Regions from separate parts of the Pseudomonas ulcerans genome, predicted to be linked through region 2. Evidence: predicted binding sites of a transcription regulator. Region 2 holds the regulator's gene; each other region holds the start of a gene.
The links. Region 2 encodes sigma-54, which starts transcription at its own class of promoters, with help from an activator protein. Its sites were predicted from a motif close to ANTGGCATNNANNTTGCTNT; they were not measured.
Positions count from the first base shown of each region.

Region 1: the regulator sigma-54 is predicted to act here: its motif matches at 5,309-5,328, upstream of V0R59_RS24955 (ammonium transporter).
Region 3: the regulator sigma-54 is predicted to act here: its motif matches at 2,059-2,078, upstream of V0R59_RS12810 (circularly permuted type 2 ATP-grasp protein).
Region 4: the regulator sigma-54 is predicted to act here: its motif matches at 1,806-1,825, upstream of V0R59_RS30640 (CmpA/NrtA family ABC transporter substrate-binding protein).

Region 1 is NZ_JAZDQN010000037.1:56,995-64,145, forward strand. Features, by position in the region: gene V0R59_RS24925 (DUF1989 domain-containing protein) at 1-616, shown strand, start outside; partial or broken gene V0R59_RS24930 (PAS domain-containing protein) at 1,077-1,409, shown strand; partial or broken gene V0R59_RS24935 (methyl-accepting chemotaxis protein) at 1,449-1,655, shown strand; gene V0R59_RS24940 (ammonium transporter) at 1,864-3,222, shown strand; gene V0R59_RS24945 (hypothetical protein) at 3,234-3,413, shown strand; gene V0R59_RS24950 (DMT family transporter) at 3,470-3,811, opposite strand; gene V0R59_RS24955 (ammonium transporter) at 3,878-5,197, opposite strand; gene V0R59_RS24960 (ABC transporter substrate-binding protein) at 5,646-7,151, shown strand, end outside.
Region 2 is NZ_JAZDQN010000013.1:17,848-24,998, forward strand. Features, by position in the region: gene lptC (LPS export ABC transporter periplasmic protein LptC) at 1-108, shown strand, start outside; gene lptA (lipopolysaccharide transport periplasmic protein LptA) at 95-622, shown strand; gene lptB (LPS export ABC transporter ATP-binding protein) at 622-1,347, shown strand; gene V0R59_RS14065 (RNA polymerase factor sigma-54) at 1,522-3,015, shown strand; gene hpf (ribosome hibernation-promoting factor, HPF/YfiA family) at 3,097-3,405, shown strand; gene ptsN (PTS IIA-like nitrogen regulatory protein PtsN) at 3,418-3,882, shown strand; gene rapZ (RNase adapter RapZ) at 3,886-4,740, shown strand; gene V0R59_RS14085 (HPr family phosphocarrier protein) at 4,761-5,033, shown strand; gene V0R59_RS14090 (ZIP family metal transporter) at 5,139-6,032, opposite strand; gene V0R59_RS14095 (superoxide dismutase) at 6,044-6,655, opposite strand; gene V0R59_RS14100 (hypothetical protein) at 6,655-7,116, opposite strand; gene V0R59_RS14105 (class II fumarate hydratase) at 7,144-7,151, opposite strand, start outside.
Region 3 is NZ_JAZDQN010000011.1:94,239-101,389, forward strand. Features, by position in the region: gene V0R59_RS12795 (LTA synthase family protein) at 1-1,009, shown strand, start outside; gene V0R59_RS12800 (hypothetical protein) at 1,166-1,402, shown strand; gene V0R59_RS12805 (ribonuclease E inhibitor RraB) at 1,577-1,906, shown strand; gene V0R59_RS12810 (circularly permuted type 2 ATP-grasp protein) at 2,111-3,520, shown strand; gene V0R59_RS12815 (alpha-E domain-containing protein) at 3,524-4,474, shown strand; gene V0R59_RS12820 (transglutaminase family protein) at 4,471-5,265, shown strand; gene V0R59_RS12825 (cytochrome c) at 5,249-6,064, opposite strand; gene V0R59_RS12830 (amidotransferase) at 6,587-7,151, shown strand, end outside.
Region 4 is NZ_JAZDQN010000072.1:11,319-18,469, forward strand. Features, by position in the region: gene V0R59_RS30635 (ANTAR domain-containing response regulator) at 1-532, opposite strand, end outside; gene V0R59_RS30640 (CmpA/NrtA family ABC transporter substrate-binding protein) at 547-1,734, opposite strand; gene V0R59_RS30645 (quinone-dependent dihydroorotate dehydrogenase) at 1,894-2,919, shown strand; gene rmf (ribosome modulation factor) at 3,024-3,239, opposite strand; gene rlmKL (bifunctional 23S rRNA (guanine(2069)-N(7))-methyltransferase RlmK/23S rRNA (guanine(2445)-N(2))-methyltransferase RlmL) at 3,770-5,962, shown strand; gene V0R59_RS30660 (sensor domain-containing diguanylate cyclase) at 6,062-7,151, shown strand, end outside.

The sequences.
Region 1 (7,151 bases), on a different contig from region 2:
CCTCACCGGTCGCCTCGACGACTACAACGGCGTGCCGCTGATGGTTTCGCGCACCGGCTACACCGGCGAGCTGGGCTACGAGATCTGGTGCCATCCGCGCGACGCCATGGCCATCTGGACCCGCCTCTGGCAACTGGGCGACCCGCTGGGCCTGGTGCCGGTCGGCCTGCAGGCCCTCGACATGCTGCGCATCGAGGCCGGGCTGGTCTTCGCCGGCTACGAGTTCAGCGACCAGACCGATCCCTTCGAAGCCGGCATCGGTTTTTGCGTGCCATTGCAGAGCAAGCAGGCCGACTTCATCGGCCGGGCTGCCCTGACAAGGCGCAGCGCCGAACCGCAACAGCGCCTGGTGGGCCTGGAACTGGAGGGCAACGAGGCGGCGGCCCACGGCGATTGCGTGCGCATCGGCCGCGCCCAGGTCGGGGTGATCACCAGCGCCACCCGCTCGCCGGTGCTGGGCAAGAACATCGCCCTGTGCCGCCTCGACGTGGCCCATTGCGCGGCGGGGACGCTGGTCGAGGTGGGCAAGCTGGATGGCCAGCAGAAACGCATCGCGGCGAAGGTTGCCGCCAGCACCGTCGCCTACGACCCGGAAAAACGTCGGGTTCGTTCGTGAAACTGGATGGGAAATTGCAGGCAAGAGGGACAGGGATTGTCCCTTGCGCAAGGAGAACCTGACGATGTGGTTCAGCAACGCTTCCAGTGACCTGGCCAACGAACTGAGCCAATGGCTCGACCAGCTTGCTCGCAACGGCTCTGCCACGGCCCATTCGCCGGTATTGCAGCGCCAGCCGCGCCTGCTTGGCAGCCTGGAACACCTGCAGCGCGACTGGGGCGAGTTGCAACGGATCCGCCAGCAGGCCGAGCACTATGTGCCGCCACCGTGCACCGCCGAAGAGCTTGCTGCGCTGCAACGGCACCTGGCCGAGGCGCAGGCCCAGGTGGCACGCCTGGGCAGCGAGCGCGATGCCGCCCTGCAACAGCTCGACAGCCTGCACGCCGAGCGCGAGCGCTGGGACGAGGACCGCCAGGTCTGGGAACTGACCAAGCGCACCCTCACCGAAGGCTGCTGGGCCATGAACGTGGTCAATGGCGACCCGGACCATGCGCAGAACGTGATTCGCTGGTCGGAACAGTTCCGCGCCCTGATCGGCTATGGCCGCGACGAATTTCCCGATGGCTGGGACAGCTACTTCGCGGTGGTCAACGCCGACGACCTGAAACAGGTGATGAAGGCCTTCAACGCCGCCATGGCCGACGGCCAGGGCGATGGGCTGTATGCCGTGGAATACCGCATGCGCCACAAGACCCGTGGCGAAGTCTGGTTCCGCGAGCGCGGCCGCTGCCTGCGCGACGGCAAGGGGCGGCTGACCTGGGTGACCGGCGCAGTGCGCGAGATCAGCGACGAGAAGACCGCCGCGACCCTGCATGACCGCGAGCAGGCCAGCATCCAGGCCACCTACGGGCAGATCGCCCAGGTCGCCGGGGTGATCCGCGGCATCGCCGAGCAGACCAACCTGCTGGCGCTCAATGCGGCGATCGAGGCGGCCCGGGCTGGCGAGGGTGGCCGCGGGTTCGCGGTGGTGGCCGACGAAGTGCGCAACCTGGCCCGAAGGACCCAGGAGTCCGTGCAGCAGATCCAGAACATGTTGCAGTCCTGAAAAGCGACGCAGCCCCCTGTAGGAGCGGGTTTACCCGCGATTGCAATAGTGAATTCACCGACGCCATCGCGGGTAAACCCGCTCCTACAGGGTCCGCGTCACTGCCCTGAAACCACACAACAACAAAAGCCTTCAAAGGCTAGCAGTCCACTTCCTTCTGCCCACCACAACATTCCACAGCATGTGCATCGAGGATCGAGTGATGGAAGAACAGAAAGCCCCCACGGTCGAGGAGCTCAAAGCCCTCATCGACATGACCAACACCCTCAACATGGAGATCTTCTACTGGTGGTGCATCGCCCTGATGATCCTGATCCACGCCGGCTTCCTGTCCTATGAGATCGGCGCCTCGCGGCTGAAGAACGCCCTCGCCGCCGGGGTCAAGAACATCCTCGCCTTCGGCTTCATCGTGCCGACCTTCTTCCTGTTCGGCTGGGCCATCTACAACGCCTTCCCCGACGGCCTGGTGCCGCGCATGGACGCCCTCAGCGCCGCCATGCCGTGGAGCCAGAGCATGGGCCCGAACATCAAGGACAACGCCACCGGGATCTTCTGGGCGGCCTTCGCCCTGTTCGCCGCCACCACCGGTTCGATCCTGTCCGGGGCGATCATCGAGCGTGCGCGCATGAGTGCCTTCATCATCATGACCGTGCTGCTCGGTTCGGTGCTGTGGCTGTTCGGCGCAGCCTGGGGCTGGCACCCACAAGGCTGGCTGACCGTGCAGTGGGGCTACCATGACGTCGGCGCGGCGGGCGTGGTGCACATGATCGCCGGCTTCTTCGCCCTTGCCGTGGTGATCAACCTCGGCGCACGCATCGGCCGCTTCAACCCGGACGGCAGCGCCAACGCCATCGTCGGCCACAGCATGCCGATGAGCGTGGTCGGCCTGATGCTGATCATCGTCGGCTTCTTCGGCTTCCTCGGCGGCTGCATCATCTACAGCTCCGGAGCGCAGTGGATCAACATCTACGGCCAGCCGACCACCCTCTCCGCCTTCGCCTTCAACACCCTGATGGGCTTCGCCGGCGGGCTGATCGGCGCCTACCTGACCACCCGCGAGCCGTACTGGATGATGTCCGGCGGCCTGGTCGGGATCATCTCCGTGGCCCCGGGCCTCGACCTCTACCACCCCGGCCTGGCCTACCTGATCGGCATGGGCGTGGCGGCCATGGCCCCGCTGGTGAACAACCTGCTGCTGAAACTGCGCCTCGACGACGCCGTCGGCGCCTTCGCCGTGCACGGCTTCGGTGGCTTCGCCGGGCTCGTGATCAGCGGCGTGTTCCTCGCCGGCTACCCGAACATGAACGGCATGGCCGAGATCAGCTTCATGGGGCAACTGGGCGGTGCGGTGGTGATGGCGGCCCTGGGCTTCATCCCCGGCTACCTGGTCTCCTGGGCCCTGAAGAAGGCCGGCGTGTTGCGCGTCCCGGCGCATGCCGAGGAACGCGGCCTGGACCTGACCGAAGTGCCGGCCCAGGCCTATCCGGAATGGAGTGGAATCTACGGCGAGCCCGCCAAGCCACAGGCTCGCCTGGTCGCAGAAAGCAAAGCCACCGTCTGAGGAGAACCCGCATGAGCATCAGCACCTACGAAGGCGCCAGCGCCGTCTTCACCTTCGCCGACAAACCCGCCGTGCTCGGCGTGATCACTGTGGTGGTGATCGCGGTCACCCTGTACGCCCTGGTCACTACCTTCGTGCATGAGAAGCACAGCTACGCGATGGCGGACGAGGAACTGCCGAAGCTGAAGTAAGCGTCACTGGCCTGGTGGCGGGCAACGTCCGCGACCAGGCCTTCACGAACCCCGCATCAAACCGCCTGCCCTTCCCCCACCAGCTTCAACCCCACGATCCCGCCGACGATCATCAGCAGGCACAAGCCCTTCAGCACCCCCAGCGATTCCCCGAGAAACACACTCCCGTACACCACCGTCCCCAGCGTCCCGATGCCCACCCACACCGCATAGGCCAGGCCCAGCGGCAGTTCCCTGACCGACAGGCTCAGCAGGTAGATGCTCAACGCCAGGAACAGCCCGCAGTACAGGCTCGGCCAGAGCCGGGTGAAACCATCGGTACGCGGGATGATCGAGGCATACAGCACTTCGCAGGCCCCGGCCGCCAGCAGATACGTCCATCCATTCAACCAACCCACAGGCTTCTCCTTTCACGACAAATGCCAACGCCGGCACAAGGTGCCGGCGCTGTTTTCAACGGCGGATCAGTTGGAGTACTTGTACCCGACCTCGCCATGGGCAGAGAGGTCGAGGCCGTCCACTTCCGCCTCTTCATCCACCCTCAGCCCGCCGCACAGCGCCGCCGCCACCTTGAAGGCAACCCAGCTGCTGACGGCAGAGAACAGGATGCTGAACAGGATCGCCCCGCCGTTGACCGCCAGTTGCTCCATCAGGCCGCGGCCTTCGGCGAAGCCCTGGCCACCGATCGCCGTGAGGGCGAACACCGGGGTCAGCAGGCCGCCGAGAATCCCCGCCACGCCGTGCACGCCAAACACATCGAAGGCGTCGTCGAGGCCGATCATCGGCTTGAGCTTGTCCACCGACCAGACGCACACCGGGCCGGCGATGAAGCCCAGCAGGATCGCCCCCATGGGCCCGACGAAACCACAGGCCGGGGTGATCGCGACGAGGCCGGCGATGGCCCCGGAGATCGCTCCGAACAGGCTCGGGCGGCCACGGTACTGCCACTCGACGATCAACCAGCCCAGGGCACCGGCGCAGCTGGCAAGCATGGTGTTGACCATCACCAGCATGGCGAAGCCGCTGGCGGCCAGGGCGCAGCCGCCGCAGAAGCCGAGCCAGCCGACCCAGAGCATGCAGCCGCCGGTGTAGGTCATGGTCATGTTGTGCGGGGCCAGGGCCTGGGTGCCGAAACCACGGCGGCGCCCGAGCATCCAGGCGCCCACCAGGGCGGCGATGCCGACATTCAGGTGCACCACGTTGCCGCCGGCGAAGTCCTGCACGCCGAGGTTGAACACCCAGCCACCGCCCCAGCCCATATGGGCCATCGGCAGGTAGTTGAGAGTCAGCCAGAACGCCATGAACACCATGACCGCGGAGAATTTCATGCGCTCGGCAAAGGCGCCGACGATGATCGCCGGGGTGATCGCGGCGAACAGCAGCATGAACAGGAAGTACAGGTACTCGGGGATGGTGCCGGTGATCGAGTCCTTGTCCACGCCGCGCAGGAACAGCTTGTCCAGGCCACCGATGAACGACTGCAGCGAACCGCCGTCGGTGAAGGTCAGGCTGTAGCCGTACAGGGCGAACAGCACCGCTGCCAGCGACGCGGTGCAGAACACCTGCATGAGGATCGACAGCACGTTCTTGCTCCGCGCCATGCCGCCATAGAACAGCGCCAGGCCCGGCAACATCATCAACAGCACCACCAGCGAACACAGGGCGACGAACGCCGTGTCGCCGCTGTTGATGGTCGGGGTGGCGTCCTCGGCTAATGCCGATGCCGCCCCCAGCATCAGGGAAAGGCCCAAGGTACCGCGGACCACAGGTGAAAACCGGATCATTGCCCACTGCCTCCAATCGATGGGAATGCCGGTTTCCACGAAAGCGCGGAATCACCGGCATGGGGTGCCCTGCGGAGCGTCGCTCCGGAGCGGTGTGACTGCCCCGGCTGCAACGCAAGAGGTCTGCCAAATCGTGAAGCTGCGCGAAAATTTCCGCAGTCGATTGAAAGTAAAGGGTTTTTATCTAGCAACCAGCCCTCGGACCAGGGCCAGATCAAATTCCTGAAAGGAAATTATTTTTCTTTTGGTGCAATTAATTCGCACACATCACCAGTTTGGTGCTGCTGGCGCTCGAACGCTGACCTGCTGATGGCCTGCTGCTCCAGCAACAACACACGACCCACCTGCCCACCGGTTTTCCCGGCAAACCCAGCAAAACCGGGACTTTGCCCCGGATGGCGTGAAACCTGCTCTGACCCGCTGCAACGAATCCCTCAGAGACTCCCGCATGATCGAACGCCCTCCCTTCACCCGCCGCCGCTTCCTCGGCAACAGCCTGGCCCTCGGTGGCCTGGTCCTGGGCGGCGGCCTGCTCGCCGGCTGCGGCGATGACAGCCAGTCCGCCGCCAATCTCGACGGCACCACCCCGCGCTACGGCGGCCGCCTGCGCCTGGGCATCCTCGATGGCAACCAGGCCGGCAACCTCGATGCGCACAAGCCGGTGGGCAGCGGCATCGTTCGCGGCTTCGCCCTGTACAGCAAGCTCTGGGAGTGGGACGAGAACATGCTGCCGCGCCTGGCCCTGGCCGAAGAGGCCGAGGTCAGCGCGGACGGCAAGGTGTGGACCCTGCGCCTGCACAAGGACCTGGAGTTCCACCACGGCAAGACCATCGACGCCGACGACCTGCAGTTCTCCATCCGCCGCCTCACCGACCCGCAACTGGCCTCGCCCTACGCCGCGCTGCTGCACTGGATCGACCGCGACAACCTGGAGAAGCTCGACAACCGCACCCTGCGCGTCCGCTTCAAGGACGGCGCGGGCTTCGTGCCGTTGCCGGAAACCTGGGTGAATTTCGGCGGCATCGTGCCCGTGGACTATCACCCGGTGACCAATCCCGTCGGCGCCGGTCCCTACCGGTTCAAGAGTTTCAACGCCGGCCAGCGCTCGCTGTTCACCCGTTTCGAGAACTACTACAAGTCCGGCCGCCCCTACGCCGACGAACTGGAAATCATCGGCTTCAAGGACCAGACCTCACGCCTTGCCGCGCTCAAGGCCGGCCAGCTGGACATGGCCAACGCCCTGGCGGCCGAGCACCTGCGCCTGATCGAGAACGACCCGCGCCTGCAGGTGCTGACCTCGGTCACCGGCAACTGGCTGAGCCTGGACATGAACACGCAGAAGGCGCCGTTCGACGACCCGCGGGTGCGCCAGGCGTTTCGCCTGCTGGCCGATCGCGAGGAACTGGTGGCGCGAGTGCTCAACGGCCAGGGACGAGCGGCCAACGACCTCTATGCACCGAACGACCCTACCTTCGACCACGCCATCCCGCCGCGCCGCCAGGACCTGGACAAGGCCCGGGCGCTGTTGCGCGAAGCAGGGCAAGAAAACCTCAAGCTGGAGCTGGTGGCCGAACAGGAAGGCGTGGCGCTGTCCTCGGCCCTGGTGTTCGCCGAGCAGGCCCGTCGGGCAGGCGTGGACATCAGCGTGCGCCAGGTGGATGGGGCCACCTTCAATGGTCCGCAGCATACGGAATGGACCTTCAGCACCGGCGGCAGCATCGGCGCGCCGTTCCTGACCTGCGCGCTGCATGCCGATGCGCCGGTGTCGGTGGCGAACAAGACCCACTTCGACGATCCGCGTTTTTCCGAACTGTTCCTGCAGGCGCTGGCCGAACCGGACCTGGAGAAGCGCAAGCCGCTGGTGCACGAGGCGCAGCGGATCCAGTACGAGCGTGGCGGGATGCTGGTGTGGGGCTATGCCAACCTGGTGGATGGCTTTGCCCGGCGGGTGGGC
Region 2 (7,151 bases):
ATCGACGGCGCCGGTGGCGTGACTACGGGCAAGGGAATGAAAGCGTATTTGAAAGACGGCAGGATGGACCTGCTGTCCAACGTAAGAGGACAGTATGAGGCTCGTTAAAACCCTCCCTTATTTGCTCAGCCTGAGCGCGGCACTGGGAAGCGCGAGCGCTTGGTCCCTGCCCAACGATCGCGAGCAGCCCGTTCGCATCCAGGCCGACAGCGCCCAGATGGACGACAAGAACAAGGTCGCCACCTACACGGGCGACGTGATCATCACCCAGGGTTCGATGATGATCAAAGGCAACGTCGTGACCGTCACCCTGAACCAGGCCGGCGATATCGACACCGCCACCTCGGTCGGCAACCTGGCCTATTTCGAGCAGCAACAGGACGCCGCCAAGCCGGACAAGATGCAAGGCTATGCCAAGCAGATCCAGTACCAGGCCGGCAAGGACCTGATCATCCTCACCGACCAGGCCCGAGTGATCAACGCAGGCAATACCACCGAAGGCGAGAAGATCGTCTACAACTCGAAGACCCAGGTCGCTACCGCCGGCCGCGGCGGGAAAGACATCAAGACACCACGTCAGCGCATCGACATGGTGATCCAGCCGAAGAAGAAGGCCGAGTAATGGCAACTCTCAAAGCCCAGCACCTGGCCAAGAGCTACAAGAGCCGGCAAGTCGTGCGCGACGTCAGCCTGTCCATCGACAGCGGCCAGATCGTCGGACTGCTCGGCCCCAACGGCGCTGGCAAGACCACATGCTTCTACATGATCGTCGGGCTGGTCCAGGCCGACCAGGGTCGCGTGCTGATCGACGACCTGGATGTCAGCCACCAGCCGATGCACGGTCGTGCCCGCGCCGGTATCGGCTACCTGCCGCAGGAAGCCTCGATCTTCCGCAAGCTGTCGGTCGCCGACAACATCATGGCGATCCTGGAAACCCGCCAGGACCTCGACCGCGATGGACGGCGCAAGGAGCTGGAAAGCCTGCTGCAGGAATTCCACATCAGCCACATCCGTGACAACCTCGGCATGAGCCTGTCCGGTGGCGAACGTCGTCGCGTGGAAATCGCCCGGGCCCTGGCTACCGCGCCGAAGTTCATCCTGCTCGACGAACCCTTTGCCGGTGTCGACCCGATCTCGGTCGGCGACATCAAGCAGATCATCCATCACCTGAAGGCCAAGGGCATCGGCGTCCTGATCACCGACCACAACGTCCGTGAAACCCTGGATATCTGCGAAACCGCTTACATCGTCAACGATGGCCAGCTGATTGCCGAAGGCGATTCGGAAACCATCCTGGCCAACCAGCTGGTGAAAGAGGTGTACCTCGGCCACGAGTTCCGCCTGTAGGTCGACGTACCGGAGTGACCGAGCGCTGGCATTCAGCCATTATTACGGCTTAATTGTTACAGCGCTCTAGGCAAACGCATCAATTTCAGGCATATATCTTGCTTAAAATTGGCGCCCCGCGCCCGTGTAGAGATGGCGCATGCGCGCCGGCGAATAAGGTGTTAAGCCCCAGCCATGAAACCATCGCTCGTCCTAAGAATGGGCCAGCAACTGACGATGACCCCGCAGTTGCAACAGGCCATCCGACTGCTCCAGCTTTCCACGCTGGACCTGCAGCAGGAAATCCAGGAAGCCCTGGAGTCGAACCCGATGCTCGAACGCCAGGAAGAAGGCGACGACTTCGACAACAGCGACCCCATGGCCGACAACGCCGAGAGCAAGCCGGTCGCGGAAGCGCAGGAAAGCAGCTTCGAGCAATCCGCCCCCAGCGCGGAAAACCTCGAAGAAGGCGAATGGAACGAGCGCATTCCCAACGAACTGCCGGTGGACACCGCATGGGAAGACATCTACCAGACCAGCGCCAGCAGCCTGCCAAGCAACGATGATGACGAGTGGGACTTCACCACCCGTACGTCTGCGGGCGAGAGCCTGCAAAGCCACCTGCTCTGGCAGTTGAACCTGGCACCGATGTCGGATACCGACCGGCTGATTGCCGTCACCCTCATCGACTGCATCAACAACCAGGGCTACCTCGACGAGACCCTGGAAGAAATCTGCGACTCCTTCGATCCCGAGCTCGACATCGAGCTGGACGAGGTCGAAGCCGTCCTGCACCGCATCCAGCAGTTCGAGCCTGCCGGCATCGGTGCGCGCAACCTTGGCGAATGCCTGCTGCTGCAACTGCGCCAGTTGCCATCCAACACACCGTGGATGAGCGAAGCACAGCGCCTGGTCAGTGACTACATCGACCTGCTCGGCAGCCGCGACTACAGCCAGCTGATGCGCCGCATGAAGCTCAAGGAAGACGAACTGCGCCAGGTCATCGAGCTGGTACAGAGCCTGAACCCTCGCCCCGGCTCGCAGATCGAGTCGAGCGAGCCGGAATACGTGGTCCCCGACGTGATCGTGCGCAAGGACAACGAGCGCTGGCTGGTGGAACTGAACCAGGAAGCGGTACCGCGCCTGCGGGTCAATCCGCAGTATGCCGGCTTCGTCCGCCGTGCCGACACCAGCGCCGACAACACCTTCATGCGCAACCAGTTGCAGGAGGCGCGCTGGTTCATCAAGAGCCTGCAGAGCCGCAACGAGACGCTGATGAAGGTGGCGACCCAGATCGTCGAGCACCAGCGTGGTTTCCTCGATCACGGCGACGAGGCCATGAAGCCGCTGGTCCTGCACGACATCGCCGAGGCGGTGGGCATGCACGAATCGACCATTTCCCGGGTCACCACGCAGAAATACATGCACACGCCCCGGGGAATCTATGAACTGAAGTACTTTTTCTCCAGTCATGTGAGCACCTCCGAAGGCGGTGAATGCTCGTCCACTGCCATCCGCGCGATCATCAAGAAACTGGTTGCCGCGGAAAATCAGAAAAAGCCATTGAGTGACAGCAAGATCGCTGGTTTACTGGAGGCACAAGGCATCCAGGTAGCACGTCGCACCGTCGCCAAGTACCGCGAGTCCCTCGGTATCGCACCATCGAGTGAACGCAAGCGATTGATGTGACCTTCCCTGAGGTGTGCCATCGCAATTCAGTGGCAGGCGCAACACCTGCCTCTTTATGCACGGCAACAAAGGAGAAGCAGTATGCAAGTCAACATCAGTGGACAACATGTAGAAGTCACCGAGGCCCTGCGTACCTACATCGGGGAAAAACTCGCCCGGCTCGAGCGCCACTACGACCGCATCACCAATGTGCAGGTGATCCTCAAGGTCGAGAAGCTGCAGCAGAAGATCGAAGCGACCTTGCAGATTCCCGGCGGTGAAGTGGTAGCGAACGCAGAGCACGAAGACATGTATGCCGCCATCGACCTCCTGACCGACAAGCTCGACCGCCAACTGAAAAAACACAAGGAAAAACAGCAAAGTCTGCTGCAAGGTGCAGCTGCCCGCTGATCCCCCTCATCCATGATCCGACTTGAATCCATCCTGACCCCCGGCCGTTCCCTCGTGAACGTGCCGGGCGGCAGTAAAAAGCGTGTACTCGAACAGATCGCCAACCTGATCGGGAAGGAAGTTCCCGAGCTGGACACCCAGGACGTGTTCAAGAGCCTGATCGACCGGGAGAAACTCGGTTCGACGGGCTTCGGCAATGGCATCGCCATTCCCCACTGCCGTCTCAAGGGGTGCGCCAGTCCGATCAGCGCCCTGCTGCACCTGGACGCCCCCATCGATTTCGACGCCATCGACGGCGCCCCGGTAGACCTGCTGTTCGTGCTGCTGGTACCGGAAGCCGCCACTGATGCGCACCTCGAACTGCTTCGCCAGATTGCCAGCATGCTCGACCGCAAGGACGTGCGTGACAAGCTGCGCGCCGCCAACAGCAGCACCGCCCTGTACCAGGTTGTCCTGGACGAACAGAACGGAAGCTGAGCCATGCGCCTGATCATTGTCAGTGGCCGTTCCGGATCCGGCAAAAGTACGGCCCTCGATGTCCTGGAAGACAATGGTTACTACTGTATCGACAACCTCCCCGCCGGCCTGCTTCCGCAGTTGGCGGAGAGCGCACTGATCAATACGGAATTGCTGCAACCGCGGGTGGCGGTATCGATCGACGCCCGCAACCTGCCCAGCCACCTCACGCGCTTCCCCGAACTGCTCGACGAAGCCCGCGCCCGTCACATCCAGTGCGACGTGCTGTACCTGGATGCCGATGAGGAAACCCTGCTCAAGCGCTTTTCCGAAACCCGCCGCCGCCACCCGCTGACCAACCCGGACCGCTCCCTGGCCGAGGCGATCCGGGTCGAGAGCGAGCTGCTCGGGCCCATCGCCGACTTGGCAGACCTGAAGATCGATACCACCAACCTGAACCTGTACCAGTTGCGTGATTCGATCAAGCTGCGCCTGCTCAACCAGCCGGAGCCCGGCACGGCGTTCCTGATCGAGTCCTTCGGCTTCAAACGCGGCATGCCGGTGGATGCCGACGTGGTGTTCGACGTGCGCTGCCTGCCGAATCCGTACTGGAAGCCGGAACTGCGCGAGCACTCCGGGCGGGATCAACCGGTCATCGACTACCTTGCCGCGCAGCCGGACGTGGAAGAGATGTTCCAGGACATCTCCTCCTACCTGCTGAAATGGTTGCCACGCTTCGCCGCCAGCAACCGTGCTTACGTGACCATCGCCATCGGCTGCACGGGCGGTCACCACCGCTCCGTCTACCTGACCGAACGCCTGGGCCAGTTGCTGCAACCCATCTTGAAGAATGTCCAGGTCCGTCACCGCGACCTCTAGCCCACAGGATCCCACCCGCGATGCCCGCAATCGAAATCGAGATCATCAACAAGCTGGGGCTGCATGCCCGCGCCGCCGCCAAGTTCGTCGGCGTGGCCGGCAAGTTTCCCTGCACGGTCAAGGTTGGGCGCGCGCCGGACAGGCTGGTGGACGGCAAGAGCATCATGGCGGTGATGATGCTGGCCGCCGGCAAAGGCACCAAGGTGCACCTGCTGACCGAGGGCGAAGAGGAGCAGGCCGCGCTGGATGGACTGATCGAGCTGATCAACAACCGGTTTGACGAAGGCGAGTGATCGCCTGTAATGAAAAAGCCCGCCAATTGGCGGGCTTTTTCATGCAGCCTGCTGTAGCTGGCTCACCTGCGAAGAACCGCACAAGGCCTGGGTGCAAGGGCGGGATCAGGACAACGCCGTATCCATCACCATCATCAAGCAGAATCCGACGCAAAGCCCCAGGCTCGCCAAGCGATGATGCCCATTGGCCCGCGATTCAGGAATGATTTCCTGGGTCACCACCAACAGCATGGCTCCTGCGGCAAAGGCCAGCCCCAGCGGCAACGCCAGTTCGGCCAGTTTCACCAGCCAGGCACAGAGCACGGCAGCCGCCGGTTCGACCAGCCCGGACGCAGCACCGATCAGGAACGCCTGGAAACGCGCCATCCCAGCACCTGCCAGCACCAGGGCAATGACCAGGCCTTCCGGCACGTCCTGCAGGGCGATGCCCATCGCCAGGCTGTCCGCGTCCGGCATGCCACCACCAGCCGACACGCCAATGGCCATGCCTTCCGGGATGTTGTGGGCAATGATCGCGATGACGAACACCCAGATACGCGCCGGCACCACCGGCTGGCTGCCGGACGCCACCAGCGCCTCCGGCGAGGCACCGGCAACCTTGCGATCCACCAGGTACAGGCAGAAGGCACCGAACAACAGGCCTAAGCTGATCAGGCCACCCGCCCCCCACTTGCCGAAGCCGACCGACTGAGCGGCATCCAGCCCCGGGATGATCAGGGAAAAGGCCGTGGCCGCCAGCATGACACCAGCACCAAAGCCCAGAAGGGAATCGGCCAGGGCCACCGGCATGTTGCGGATCACCAGCACCGGAACGGCGCCCAGCGCAGTGCCCAGGGCACACAAGGCACCGCCCTCCAGCGCGCGCAGCATGCGCGGTTCGAGATCGAGCCAGGCGATAGCCTGGGCCAACAGCAAGGCGGTACCGACCAACAACAGCACGGTACCCAGGGCCAGACGGAACAAGCGCACACTGCCTATGGACAAGACATCCGAACGCATCCGTCTTTCACTCACGCCAGGGCAGCAACGTAGCGCCGTTCGACTTCGGCCCAGTCAACCACGTTGTAGAAGGCGTTGATGTATTCCGGGCGACGGTTCTGGTAGCGCAGGTAGTAGGCGTGCTCCCAGACGTCCAGGCCGAGGATTGGCGTGTTGCCATTCATCAGCGGGCTGTCCTGGTTGCCGCTGCTTTCCACCACCAGCTTCTTCTCCGGGGTGACGCTCAGCCATGCCCAGCCGCTACCGAAGCGGGTCAGTGCAGCTTTGGTGAAGGCGTCCTTGAAGGCGTCGAAACCGCCCAGTTGTTCGTCGATGGCCTTGGCCACCGAGCCTTGCGGCAGACCACCGCCCTTGGGCGCCATCACTGTCCAGAACAGGCTGTGGTTGGCGTGCCCGCCGCCCTGGTTGATCACCGCGGCCTGGAGGTTTTGCGGCAGTTGCTTGACTGCGGCCACCAGCTTCTCCACCGGCCACTCGGCCCACTCGGTGCCGTCGATGGCGGCGTTGAGGTTGTTGATGTAGGTCTGGTGGTGCTTGGTGTAGTGGATTTCCATGGTCTGCGCATCGATGTGCGGTTCCAGGGCATCGTACGCGTAAGGCAGTGCAGGCAAGGTATGTGGCATCAGTGGATTCCTTGTTGGAAGGCTTGGGTGATCACGGGGTCCTGACCGGCCAGCACACCCGGCTGCGGTTCCTGCCGATACAGCAGCCGCTCGGTGCGCGGGTACTGGCCGTACTCGCTGATGAAGCTCAAGAGTTCGGTGTAGGTCTTGCCGCTCTGGCGCAGGGCGGCTTCACGCAGGCCCTGGGACAGGCGCGTGTCCTGGCTGGCACTGAGCAGCCGCTGGTGGATCGCGCAGAGATATTCGGCGCTCTCCTGCGGCTGTTTCAGGCGCAGGTGCAGGTCCGCCAGGTTGTGATGGGAAATCACGCAGGCGGCCACCGCTTCGTCGGCGTCATGCCAGCGCTCGAAAAGCACCTGGGCCAGGGCCAGGGCCTGCAAGTACAGCTCGCGGGCGTCGACCAGATCGCCCTGGTTGAACAGGCGATTGGCGATTTCGGTGGTGCGTTTCCAATGCTGCATGGCGAACCTCCAAAGCGGTGAGCGGTATCAGATAC
Region 3 (7,151 bases), on a different contig from region 2:
CCATACCCACCAGGGCATGTTTGCCACCATGGCCTGCTTCCCCAACCTGCCAGGCTTCGAATACCTGATGCAGACTCCGGAAGGCGGTCACAAGCTGTCCGGCCTGCCGGCGCTGCTCAGCGCCCGCGACTATGACGACGTTTACGTCTACAACGGTGACTTCGCCTGGGACAACCAGTCCGGCTTCTTCGGCAACCAGGGCATGACCACCTTCATCGGCCGTCGCGACTTCGTCAATCCGGTGTTCTCCGACCCGACCTGGGGCGTGTCCGACCAGGACATGTTCGACCGCGGTGCCCAGGAGCTGGCCCACAACTACGGCAAGAAACCTTTCTATGCCTTGCTCCAGACCCTGTCCAACCACACGCCGTACGCGCTGCCGGCGCAGTTGCCGGTTGAGCCGGTCACCGGTTTCGGTCGCCTCGACGAGCACCTGACCGCCATGCGCTACTCCGACTGGGCGTTGGGCCAGTTCTTCGAGAAGGCGCGCAAGGAGCCGTACTTCAAGGAAACCCTGTTCGTCATCGTCGGCGACCACGGCTTCGGCAACAACCAGCAGGTCACCGAGCTGGACCTGGGCCGCTTCAACGTGCCGATGCTGATGATCGCACCGGGCATCCAGGAGAAGTTCGGCAAGCGCAGCCATATCGTCGGCACCCAGATCGACATCGTGCCGACCATCATGGGCCGCCTCGGTGGCGAAACCCGTCATCAGTGCTGGGGACGCGACCTGCTCAACCTGCCGGAAGGCGACCAGGGCATGGGCATGGTCAAGCCGTCGGGCAGCGAACAGATCGTCGGCCTGTTCCAGGGCGATCACCTGTTGATCGAGTCCAAAGACATGGCGCCGCGCGTCTACCGCTACCAGCTCGGCAGCGAGTTCAAGGCCGAGCTGATCGAAAGCCCGGAACAGGCTGCGATGCAGAAGAAACTCGAATCCTTCATCCAGACCGCGACCAAGAGCCTGCTGGACAACACCGCCGGTGTGGTTCATGGCATTCCGAAGTGATCGCCCCTGGCTGATATGCAATTCCGAGGACCCCGGCTTGCCGGGGTCTTTTTTGGTCCGTGGCTGGCGCCACGCAACTGGAACAACGCCCCTTGGCCATGGTCAACGGAAGGTAGGCTGGAAATACCCCGTACTTCCATTCGAGGACTACGCCAGATGAAAGAGTGGGAAATCACCTTCGTGGACCAGAAGGGCGAACGCACCTCGTTGCTGTTCGCTTGCGAAAACCGTCCGAGCATCGAAGACGCTGCGCGGCGGATCAGGGGCCACTTGTTCCCGGTCATGGATGAACTCGACCTCAACGACTTCCAGGACCGCGCCGATTGCCCGACCGCCAAGTGGCTGAAGGAGCAGAGCGGCGTGGAAATCACCGGAATCGCCGAGAAAGCCTGAATCGACTCAGCTGGCGATGTGCCAAGGCTGACGCTACGCTGCAAACAAGGCCGTCGTTTTTCCGGCGCCGGTCTTTGCCGTCGTTACATCCGCTCGAGAACCCCGCCCGCCAGGGCAGCAGGGTTGATGCGAACGCATCGAAAGTCTATCCATCGTGAGTGAGGAGGACGATTCATGAGCAACCTGTACGAAGACATCAGCAGCACCGTACTGCGCCGCATGAAAGAAGGCGGCTTCGACTTCACGCAAATCCATCCCATCGAGTTTTACGCGGTATTCCCGGACGAGGACCGGGCGCGCAGGGCTGCAGGCAAGTTTCGTGGCGAGTCGCTGTGTGCCCTGGTGCACGAGAGCGATGAAGGCTGGCAACTGGAATTGAGCAAGATCATGTACGCCACCCACGGTGGCATCGGCGCCTTCGAGCAGGACTTCGAGGCAGTGATCCGGCCGCTCGGCGGCGAGGCCCAGGGCTGGGGCGTCAAGCAGGAACGACTGATGACCTGAAACCCCTCCCGGGGCGGCGCCTGCCGCAGCCCCGGGCCAACCTGCGCTTCGCAATGAAGCGTGTGCCCCACGGTCGTGGACACGGCTGCACAAGTCTGGTGCGACGACCTTTCTCAGATTTTTCAACTCCTTGATTTGAAGGACTTATTGCCGATGGCACGGGCCTTGCGATGAGGTTCGTGCACGGGTGACAAGGAGTTCGGCATGATTCGCAAGTTCTACGACGAGATGTACGCCGCCGACGGTCAGCTCCGTCCGCACTATCGGGAATTCGCCCGCTGGCTGGGGGAAACGCCCCCGGAACTGCTGGCGCAACGCCGCCGCGAGGCCGATCTGCTGTTCCATCGCGCCGGCATCACGTTCACCCTCTACGGCGACGAACAGGGCACCGAGCGCCTGATCCCCTTCGACACCATTCCGCGGGCCATCCCGGCCAGCGAATGGCGCATGGTGGAGCGCGGCTGCATCCAGCGGGTCAAGGCGCTGAACCTGTTCCTGGCCGATCTGTACCACGAGCAACGCATCCTGCGCGCCGGGATCATTCCCGCCGAGCAGGTCCTGGCCAACGACCAGTACCAGCTGGCGATGCAGGGCCTGAGCCTGCACCGCGGACTCTACGCGCACATCGCCGGGGTCGACCTGGTGCGCGATGGCGATGGCACCTACTACGTCCTCGAAGACAACCTGCGCACCCCCAGCGGGGTCAGCTACATGCTCGAAGACCGCAAGATGATGATGCGCCTGTTCCCGGAGCTGTTCGCCGCCCAGCGCATCGCCCCCATCGACCACTACCCGAACCTGCTGCTCGACACCCTGAAGAGCGCAAGCCCGCTGGACAACCCCAGTGTCGTGGTGCTGACCCCGGGACGCTTCAACAGCGCCTTCTTCGAGCATGCCTTCCTCGCCCGTGAGATGGGCGTGGAACTGGTGGAAGGTGCCGACCTGTTCGTCCGCGACGAACGGGTGTTCATGCGCACCACCGGCGGACCGAAGCCGGTTGACGTGATCTACCGCCGCCTCGACGACGCCTACCTCGACCCGCTGGCGTTCAACCCGGAATCCATGCTTGGCGTGCCCGGCCTGCTCTCCGCCTACCGCTGCGGCAACGTGGTGCTGGCCAATGCCATCGGCACCGGTGTCGCCGACGACAAGTCGATCTACCCCTATGTCACCGACATGATCCGCTTCTACCTCGACGAGGAACCCATCCTGAACAACGTGCCCACCTGGCAATGCCGCAATCCCGCCGAGCTGTCCCATGTGCTGGCGCACCTGCCGGAGCTGGTGGTCAAGGAAACCCAGGGTTCCGGCGGCTACGGCATGCTGGTGGGGCCGGCCTCGACCCAGGCGGAAATCGCCGCGTTCGCCGAACGCATCAAGGCCCGTCCGGCGGCCTATATCGCCCAGCCGACCCTGTCCCTGTCGACCTGCCCGACCTTCGTCGAGAACGGCATCGCGCCGCGCCATATCGACCTGCGGCCGTTCGTTCTCTCCGGGCGCGATACCCGCGTGGTGCCCGGCGGTCTGACCCGGGTGGCCCTGCGCGAGGGCTCGCTGGTGGTGAACTCGTCCCAGGGCGGCGGCACCAAGGACACCTGGGTGGTGGAGGACTGAACCATGCTCAGCAGAACCGCTTCCGACCTGTACTGGATGTCGCGCTACCTGGAGCGCGCGGAAAACCTCGCGCGCATGCTCGATGTCAGCTATTCGCTGTCGCTGATGCCGCAGGATGGCCGTGGCGACGGCCTGGACGAAATGACCCTGGCCCTGCGCATCACCGGTACCCTCGACGACTACCTGGACCGGCATGGCCAACTGCATGCCGAACGCCTGCTGCATTTCTTCGCCCTCGACCCCGAGAACCCCGCGAGCATCTACAGTTGCCTCGGCGCGGCGCGGGCCTGTGCCCATGCGGTACGCGGCAAGATCACTGCCGACATGTGGGAAAACATCAACGCCACCTGGCTGGAGATCCGCGGCATCGCCGAGCAGGGCCTGGGGCGCTATGGCATGAGTCGCTTCTGCGAGTGGATCAAGGAGCGCTCGCACCTGTTCCGCGGTGCCACCTACGGCACCATCATGCGCAACGATGCCTTCCGTTTCATCCGCCTCGGTACCTTCATCGAGCGCGCCGACAACACCCTGCGCCTGCTCGATGCGCGCTACGAGATGTTCGGCGAGGCGGCGGAGCATGTCAGCGACAGCTCCGCCCGTGGTTACTACCAATGGAGCGCCTTGCTCCGTGCCCTGTCCTCGTTCGAGGCCTATACCGAGATCTACCGCGACGCCCCCACGGCGCGCCACGTAGCCGAACTGCTGCTCCTGCGTGCCGACGTGCCCCGTTCCCTGCGCGCCTGCACCGAGGAAATCGACCAGATCCTGGCCAGCCTGCCCGGCAGCAACGGCCGCCCGGCTCAGCGCCTGGCGGCGGAGGTGGATGCCAGGCTGCGCTACACCGGCATCGACGAAGTCCTGTCCCAGGGCCTGCACCCCTGGCTGAACCATTACATCCCGCTGGTGCGCGAATTGGGCAATGCCATCCACAGCGCTTACCTGGAGGTCGTATGAGACTGACAATCAGCCACGAAACCGCTTACCACTATGAAGACCAGGTGCGTACCAGCATCCAGTACCTGCGCCTGACCCCGCCCGACAACCAGCGCCAGCAGGTGCTGCAATGGCAACTGGACCTGCCGCGCCCGGTACAGGCCCGGCGCGATCCGTTCGGCAACATCCTTCACGTGCTGAGCCTGGAGGAACCCCATGCCGACCTGCTGATCGCCGCCCGCGGCGAAGTGGAGATCGATCCCGACCTCGAAGCCGAGCAGGACAGCCAGTCGCCCTTGCCGTTCCTGCGCTTCACCCGCCTGACCGAAGCCGATGCCGCGTTGCGCGCCTTCGCCAGCCAGCACTGCGGCGAGTACCGCGACCGTGGCGCGCTGATCGGCCTGATGGGCGCCCTGCACGCGCACATGGCCTACCGCCCGGGGGCGACGGAGGTGGAGACCAGCGCCGCCCAGGCTTTCGCTGGCGCGGCGGGTGTCTGTCAGGACCATGCCCACGCCTTCATTGCCTGCGCCCGCAGCCTGCAGGTGCCGGCGCGCTATGTCTCGGGGTATCTGTTCGACAATGCCAGCCAGCACATGGCCAGCCATGCCTGGGCCGAGGCCTGGCTGGACGACGCCTGGTACAGCTTCGACGTGACCAACCAGCTGGCGGTACCGGAACGCCACCTCAAGCTGGCGGTGGGCCTGGATTACCTGGATGCCTGCCCGGTACGCGGCATGCGGCGCGGCGGCGGCTACGAGCAGATGCACGCCAACGTGCAGGTGACCTCCGGGTTCAACGCGCAGCAGTAGGGGTTTTACGTCCGGCCATGTGGCTGAGATAGGCGAGCAGGGCGTCGAGGTCGGCGTCCGTCAGCACCTCCTTGCTGAACCCCGGCATGCGCGCTTGCGGCCATTGCCGCAAATCCTGCGGATTGCGGATATAACGGCGAAGGAATTCCGGGTGAAAATATTCCGTCGGGTTGTACGGCAGGTTCAGGTCCGGGCCGAACTGGGCATCGCCGGCGTTGTTGAGACGGTGGCAGGCCAGGCAGTTCTTCTGGAACAGGGCGAAGCCGCGATTCACCGGGTCGCTGGCGCTTAGCCCGGGTGCCGGGCGCAAGGCGGGGAAACGTTCGGCCACCGGGGCCAGGCGGCGGATGCTGGCGACCTGGAACGGCCATTGTTCGGGGCTGATGCCGCTGGCTTGCGGTCGGGTCCAGACCAGGTAGAAGGGGCCGGCGCTCGGCTTGTCCGGGCCCAGGGGTGGCCACGGCTGGCGCGGATCTTCCACGGCCAGCCAGGCTTGCGCGGGGCCGGACTGGAGCAGTGGGCCGGCGGGCATTTCCGCGGCAAAGCCATCCAGGGCCACGGCCTGCAGGTGGTCTTCCGGCCTGATGCCGGTGAGCAGCGCGGCCAAGGGCACGGCGCGGTAGCGCATGGTCTTGTTGTAGGAGACGTCCTGGTCGATGCGGATCTCCCTGGCCTGCGGGTGCTTGAGCAGGGCTTCGCTGTCCCACTGGCGGCTAGTGCCGCCCAGCTCCAGGGTCAGTTGCGCGGCGTGCGCCGGCAGGCTCAGCAGGGCGAGCAGGAGCATGAGGCAACGGCGCATGGGCGAGTCTCCAACCAGTGAGGGTCGGCAGCATACACCAGCCATGAACGGACACTGAACGGCGAGCGCTCACCCGAACAGACGCGTGAGGTTGGGGAGGATCAGCAACAGTGTGGTGGCGAACAGGATGAGTCCCGCCTGACGTACCTTGTGTTGTTTGAGCATGGCTGTCTGCCTTTTTGTTGTTATTCCTGAGAGCCGGATGGCGTCCTTGTCCCGTGGCCACGAATGCCTCTGTGGGCATCTGTTTTCGTGACCTGCTGTTAATGGGTATACAACCTGAAGTGCTGCTACGTTACCGCTGTTTTAGAACGCTTTCGTCTGTACTTTGGTCGTGAAAGACCTTTTGTTCATGAGGCTTTATGCCATCCGCGTACCACGTGCCTGACTAGACACGTGCGCGGGATACACGCACGGATCGAACGGAAATGACCGTTCGTCCGAGGGAATGCTTGCCTGCTGCCAAGATTCGCGGCAGGCTTCACCGGTGTTTTTTCACCACTGTCGTTCAGGGCCAAGTCTATGTCGTTACGCATCTGCATCCTGGAAACCGACGTCCTGCGACCCGAGCTGGTCGAGCAGTATCAGGGCTATGGACGGATGTTCGAGCAACTGTTCACCCAGCAACCGATCGCCGCCGAATTCAGCGTCTACAACGTGATGAATGGCCACTACCCGCCGGAAGACGAAGTCTTCGATGCCTATCTTGTGACGGGCAGCAAGGCCGATTCGTTCGGTGACGATCCGTGGATCGGCAAGCTCAAGGCATTCCTGCTGGATCGCTACCAGCGTGGCGACAAGCTGCTAGGCGTGTGTTTCGGCCACCAGTTGCTGGCCCTGCTGCTGGGCGGCAAGACCGAGCGCGCGACCCAGGGCTGGGGCGTCGGCACCCACCGCTACGTGATGGCCGCCCGTGCGCCATGGTTGAGCCCGCAGGTGGAAGAACTGACCCTGCTGATCAGCCACCAGGACCAGGTCACCGCCCTGCCGGAAAATGCCACGGTGATCGCCTCCAGCGATTTCTGCCCGTACGCCGCGTACCACATCGGCGACCAGGTGCTGTGCTTCCAGGGCCACCCGGAATTCA
Region 4 (7,151 bases), on a different contig from region 2:
GGATCAGCTTCTGCTGCTTGCTCATGGCCTGCCGGCGCATCAGGGTGTAGGCCTGTTCTTCGTCGCAGTCCCTCATCTTCATCAGCAGCCCCTTGGCCAGCTCGATGCGCTTGCGCTCCGCCAACTGCTGGTCGCGGGCGTGGAGCTGGGCCTTGAGCGCCTGGTCGCTCTCGAAACGGGCCATGGCCACGTCGAGGATCGGCTGCAGGCGCCGGGCATGGATGCCTTCGACGATATAGGCACTGACCCCGGCCTGGATCGCCTGGCGCATCACCCCGGGGTCGTGCTCGTCGGTGAACATTACGATTGGCCGCGGCAGATCGCGACTCACCAGTACCACCTGGTCCATCACGTCACGGCCGGGTGACTCGGTATCGATCAGGATCACGTCTGGACGCACCGTTTCGACGCGCGCCGGCAGGTCGATGGTCAGGCACGAGGCTTCGATCACCTCGAAACCGGCCTCCACCAGCGCCGCGTGCAGGCGCCCGACTTTTTTCTCGGTGTCGTCGATCAACAGGATTCGCAGCATCTGGGCAACTCCCGTCAAGCGTCGGACAAAGCGTGCAGGCGAAACCCGTGGGCATAGCCCCGGGGATCGCTGCCATCCCAGACCGTTCCGTCGATCAGGCGGCTGCTGCGCATGGCGGCCAGCGGGCAGTCGATGCCCAGGCTGGTGGCGGCGTCGCGGTACAGGCCCAGTTGCTGGACCTGGCGGGCCACGGCGAGGTAGTCCGGGTCTTCCCGCAGCAGGCCCCAGCGACGGAACTGGGTCATGAACCACATGCCGTCGGACAGGTACGGTACCGTGGCCTTGCCATCTTCGAACAGGCTCAGTCCATGGGGATCGTGCCAGCGGTTGCCCAGGCCATCCTCGTAGTCGCCCAGCATGCGCGGCTCGATGGCGGCCAGCGGCGCGTCGAGGTAGTTGGCCGCGCTGAGCAACTGCGCGGTGGCGCGGCGGTTTTCCGCGCTGGCCTCGATGAAGCGGCTCGCCGCCAGCACCGAGGCGACGAGGGCGCGGGCGCTGTTCGGGCATTGCTGTACGAAATCGCTATTGCTGGCCAGGACCTTTTCCGGATGGTCCGGCCAGATCGACTGGCTGGTGGCCAGGGTGAAGCCCATGCCCTGGTTCACCGCATCCGCCGACCAGGGTTCGCCGACGCAGAACCCGTCGATGCGCCCGGCCCGCAGGTGGGCGAGCATCTGTGCGGGGGGCACCACCACGCTGTTGACGTCGTGCAAGGGATGGATGCCCTGGCTGGCGAGCCAGTAATACAGCCACATGGCGTGGGTGCCGGTGGGAAAGGTCTGGGCGAATGTCAGTTTTGTCCGACTTTGGTGCACGTGCCGTTGCAGTGCCTCGCCATTGGTCACGCCCAGGGCCTGCAAGTCCGGCGACAGGTTGATGGCCTGGCCGTTGTGGTTCAGGCCCATCAGCACGGCCATCGGTGTCGCCGCCACGCCGATTCCCAGGTGCACCGCATAGGCCAGGCCGTACAGGCAGTGGGCGGCATCCAGCTCGCCGCTGAGCAGGCCGTCGCGCAGCCCGGCCCAGGAGCTCTGCCGCTTGAGGTTCAGGGTCAGGCCATGGGGCTGGGCGAAGCCCTGGGTTGCTGCCACCACCAGTGGGGCGCAGTCGCTGAGGGCCATGAAGCCGATGTTCAGGCTGGTCTTTTCCGGCGCGTCGCTGCCGTGCAGCCAGGCCAGGGGGGGAGGGGAAAGGTCTGTCATCGGAATGCGTTCGCCCGGCAAGAAAAGCGGTGGCCGGCGCATCGAAAAATGCCGGCCTCGTGGCAAGACATCAAGCAACGCATATGCCAAGGGCCTGTCGCCGCGAACCCGGCGTGGCTATAATCGCCACCTCTTCAAACTCCTGAGCCAAGCCCGCCTATGTATAACCTGGCCCGCCAGCTGTTGTTCAAACTGTCCCCGGAAACTTCCCACGACCTGTCGCTCGACCTGATCGGCGCCGGTGGCCGTCTGGGCCTCAACGGACTGTTGACCAAGGCTCCGGCGCGCCTGCCGGTGACCGTCATGGGCCTGGAGTTCGCCAACCCGGTGGGCCTGGCCGCGGGCCTGGACAAGAACGGCGCGGCCATCGACGGTTTCGGCCAGCTGGGCTTCGGTTTCGTCGAGATCGGTACCGTGACCCCGCGTCCCCAGCCGGGCAACCCGAAGCCGCGGATCTTCCGCCTGCCGGAAGCCGAGGCGATCATCAACCGCATGGGCTTCAACAACCTCGGCGTCGACAACCTGCTCAACCGCGTGCGCGCGTCCAACTACAAGGGCGTGCTCGGCATCAACATCGGCAAGAACTTCGACACCCCGGTCGAACGCGCCGTCGACGACTACCTGATCTGCCTGGACAAGGTCTACACCCACGCCAGCTACATCACCGTCAACGTCAGCTCGCCGAACACCCCGGGCCTGCGCAGCCTGCAGTTCGGCGACTCGCTCAAGCAACTGCTCGACGCCCTGGCCGTGCGCCGCGAGGAACTGGCCGTGGCCCATGGCAAGCGCGTGCCGCTGGCCATCAAGATCGCCCCGGACATGACCGACGAAGAAACCGCGCTGGTGGCTTCGGCGCTGCTTGAGTCGGGCATGGATGCGGTGATCGCCACCAACACTACCCTCAGCCGCGAAGGCGTCGAAGGCCTCAACCATGCCGACGAGGCGGGCGGTTTGTCCGGCGCCCCGGTGCGCGAGAAAAGCACCAACACCGTCAAGGTGCTGGCGGGCGAACTGGCCGGCCGCATGCCGATCATCGCTGCCGGCGGTATCACCGAGGGTCGTCATGCCGCCGAGAAAATCGCCGCAGGCGCGAGCCTGGTGCAGATCTACTCCGGCTTCATCTACAAGGGGCCGGCGCTGATCCGCGAGGCGGTGGATGCCATCGCCGCCATGCCGAACCGCTGAAACCCGGGCATAAAAAAGGGCCCCACGAAGGGGCCCCCTGGGCCGAAGCCCGCCGCCCGGATAGGGCGCGCATGTGAAACGGTTATTCGGTTGAAGCTCCTCGATCAGCCAACGGCGTGAACTTCGTTGAGTCTATGGATACCAGCGGTGCCGGTCATGCCATCCCAGTTGTCGCCCCGTCCTTCACGCCAGCCATTGATCCATGCCTGGCGCACGGACGGCAGGGTGAAGGGGCAAAGCTCGCGGGATTTGCCGGTGACTCCGTATTGGTAGCCACGTGAAAATGCTCTTTCCAACGGATCACGCTTAAGTCTTCTCATAGGGTACTGCCCTCATTTGTTGACTGTAATGTCCCGTCGGCCTCGTTTGAGGCCGGGCAGATTCGTTCTGCCGGTGTAGCGCCCGCTGCCGGCGTCGCGGGCTGAAGTGTCGTACCGTTGCGGTCACGACCTGATTAGAGTTCTAACCAATAGGAAAGGGCGTGTGAACGAACGATTTGTCATAAGCACGTAACCTTTCCATGGGTGAGAGGATAAGTAAAAAATTGCTTCGGAAGGGGAGCACGGGTAAAGCCAGCTATCATCAGGATTTGCCCGCCCTGTAGAGCAAAACGCCATCGCCGAGACCGTTTTCCGGCGCGTGCAAATAAATCGACGAAGGGTCGCGTTTTATCCCTTCAGCAACAGAATTTTTCATTCTGCCCGACGATCAAAGCCTTTTTGCCTCCCGCGAAAGGTCCTCGGCGGGCGGCCCGGCACGCGACGTCGTGCCACTCGGGGGCTTGCCGAAGGCACCCGATCAAACTTCGAAGGGCGATGCGCTCGCTCCTTCACTACAAGGCTGGATACCCATGTCGGACCGTTTCGAACTTTACCTCACCTGTCCCAAAGGCCTGGAAGGCCTGCTCGCCGATGAGGCCCGCGGCCTTGGCCTGGAAGAGGTGCGCGAGCACACCTCGGCGCTGCGCGGCTCGGCCGACATGGAAACCGCCTACCGCCTGTGCCTGTGGTCGCGCCTGGCCAACCGCGTGCTGCTGGTGCTCAAGCGCTTCTCGATGAAGAACGCCGACGACCTCTACGACGGCGTCCACGACGTCGACTGGGCCGAACACCTGGACGCCGCCGGTACCCTGGCGGTGGAATTCAGCGGCCATGGCTCGGGTATCGACAACACCCACTTCGGCGCCCTCAAGGTCAAGGACGCCATCGTCGACAAGCTGCGCAATGCCCAGGGCGAGCGCCCGTCGATCGACAAGCTCAACCCCGACCTGCGCGTGCACCTGCGCCTGGAGCGCGGTGAAGCGATCCTCTCCCTCGACCTCTCCGGGCACAGCCTGCACCAGCGCGGCTATCGCCTGCAGCAGGGCGCAGCGCCGCTCAAGGAAAACCTCGCTGCCGCCGTGCTGATCCGCGCCGGCTGGCCGCGCATTGCCGCCGAAGGCGGCGCCCTGGCCGACCCGATGTGCGGTGTCGGTACCTTCCTCGTCGAAGCGGCGATGATCGCTGCCGACATCGCGCCGAACCTCAAGCGCGAGCGTTGGGGCTTCACCTCCTGGCTTGGCCACGTACCGGCGCTGTGGCGCAAGGTCCACGACGAGGCCAAGGCCCGCGCCGAAGCCGGCCTGGCCCGGCCGCCGCTGTGGATCCGCGGTTACGAGGCCGACCCGCGGCTGATCCAGCCGGGGCGCAACAACGTCGAGCGCGCCGGCCTGAGCGACTGGGTGAAGATCTACCAGGGCGAAGTCGGCACCTTCGAACCGCGCCCGGACCAGAACCAGAAAGGCCTGGTCATCAGCAACCCGCCCTACGGCGAGCGTCTTGGCGACGAAGCCAGCCTGCTCTACCTCTACCAGAATCTCGGCGAACGCCTGCGCCAGGCCTGCCTCGGCTGGGAGGCGGCGGTGTTCACCGGCGCCCCGGACCTGGGCAAGCGCATGGGCATCCGCAGCCACAAGCAATACGCCTTCTGGAACGGCGCGCTGCCGTGCAAGCTGCTGCTGATCAAGGTGCAACCGGACCAGTTCGTCACCGGCGAGCGTCGCTCCGCCGAGCGCAACCAGGACGACGAGCGTCCGGTCCAGGCCGTGGCGGCCGAACCTGCGCGCCTGAGCGAAGGGGGGCAGATGTTCGCCAACCGCCTGCAGAAGAACCTCAAGCAACTGGGCAAGTGGGCCAAGCGCGAGCACATCACCTGCTACCGCCTGTATGACGCCGACATGCCCGAGTACGCCCTGGCCATCGACCTGTACCAGGGCTGGGTGCACGTGCAGGAATACGCCGCACCGCGCTCGGTCGATCCGGAGAAGGCCCAGGCTCGACTGTTCGATGCCCTGGCCGCGATTCCGCAAGCGCTGGGCGTGGACCAGAGCAAGGTGGTGGTCAAGCGCCGCGAGCGGCAGAGCGGCACCCGCCAGTACGAGCGGCAGAACAGCCAGGGGCAGTTCATGGAGGTCAGCGAAGGCGGCGTGAAGCTGCTGGTCAACCTCACCGACTACCTGGACACCGGTCTGTTCCTCGACCACCGCCCGATGCGCATGCGCATCCAGCGCGAGGCCGCGGGCAAGCGCTTCCTCAACCTGTTCTGCTACACCGCCACGGCCAGCGTGCACGCGGCCAAGGGCGGCGCGCGCAGCACCACCAGCGTCGACCTGTCGAAGACCTACCTGGACTGGGCGCGGCGCAATCTGTCGCTGAACGGCTATTCGGACAAGAACCGCCTGGAGCAGGGCGACGTGATGGCCTGGCTGGAAAGCAACCGCGAGCAGTTCGACCTGATCTTCATCGACCCGCCGACCTTCTCCAACTCCAAGCGCATGGAAGGGGTGTTCGACGTACAGCGCGACCATGTGCAACTGCTCGACCTGGCGGTTGCACGCCTGGCCCCGGGCGGCGTGCTGTACTTCTCCAACAACTTCCGCAAGTTCCAGCTCGACGAGCACTTGCAGGAGCGCTACGCCATCGAGGAGATCAGCGCCAGCACCCTGGATCCGGACTTCGCCCGCAACAGCAAGATCCACCGCGCCTGGCGCATCCAGGCACGGTGAGATAAATGACGCATTCCTGGCTTTCTCGGTCGTGGCTACTGGCTATTATTGAAGAGAGCCGTGAGTGCCGTCACTGGCCGGCGTCGTGAGTGCTTTATCATGTCGAAGCCTGTCCAGCGCCCGAAGATGCTCGGATTCATCAGTGAAGAGGTGTCCGCCTGGCTGGTCGCCTTTGTCACCCTGGTGGTCGGCGGTCTGCTGACCGCCTTGCTCGCCCTTGCGGCGTACAAGTTGTATCAACAGCAACTGGCGCAACGTTTCGAACTGCTGGCCAACGAACGTTACAGCCGGATCGAAGAACGCCTGCAGGACCAGATGCAACGTCTGGACGGCCTGCGGCGTTTCTTCGTCTATGCCCAGGAAATCACCCGCGACGAATTCGACGGTTACGTACGGCCGCTGTTGCAGCGTTCCCAGGCCTATTCCTGGGCGCCGCGGATCACCGGTGTGGAGCGCGGCGCCTTCGAGCAGCGCAATCGCGCCGCCCTGGGCCGTGACTTCGGCATCCGCGAACTGGACGCTGACGGCGTGCTGCAGCCTTCCCAGGTGCGTCCGCTGTATTACCCGGTGCTGTTCAGCCAGACCCTCAACCAGTTGACGCCGCCGCTGGGCTTCGACCTGCTTTCGCAGACGGTGCGTCGTGATGCCCTGCAGCGCGCCGCCGCCCCCGGGTCGATGGCGGTGTCCGCGCCGTTCGACCTGCTGGGCGTGGACCCTGCCTATTCCCGCGGCATGCTGATGGTCGCCCCGGTGTATCCGCCGCAAGCTGCCGGCGGCGAGCCCAAGGGCTATGTCATGACCGTGTTGAGCATGCGTCAGCTGATGGCCGACGGCCTGCCCCGTGCCGACGAGGACAACCTGGTGGTGCGGATCCTCGACCTGTCGTCGGCGGCCAATCCGGAAGCCCTGTTCCAGTCGGACAACGCCATCGCCGACTCGCCGTTGATGGTGCACAAGGTCCTGCACCTGGCTGATCGTTCCTATCAGCTGAACATGTTCCCCAGCCAGGAATTTCTCCGCGACAACCGTTCCTCGGCGGCCTCGGTGATCATCGTCGGCGGTCTGCTCAGCCTGTTGCTCAGTGCCTTGCTGTTCATTCTGTTCAGCCAGCGCCAGCGTGCCCTGACCCTGGTCGAGCAACGCACCGCAGAATTGCGCATCAGCGAGGAAAGCCTGCGCGATACCCACA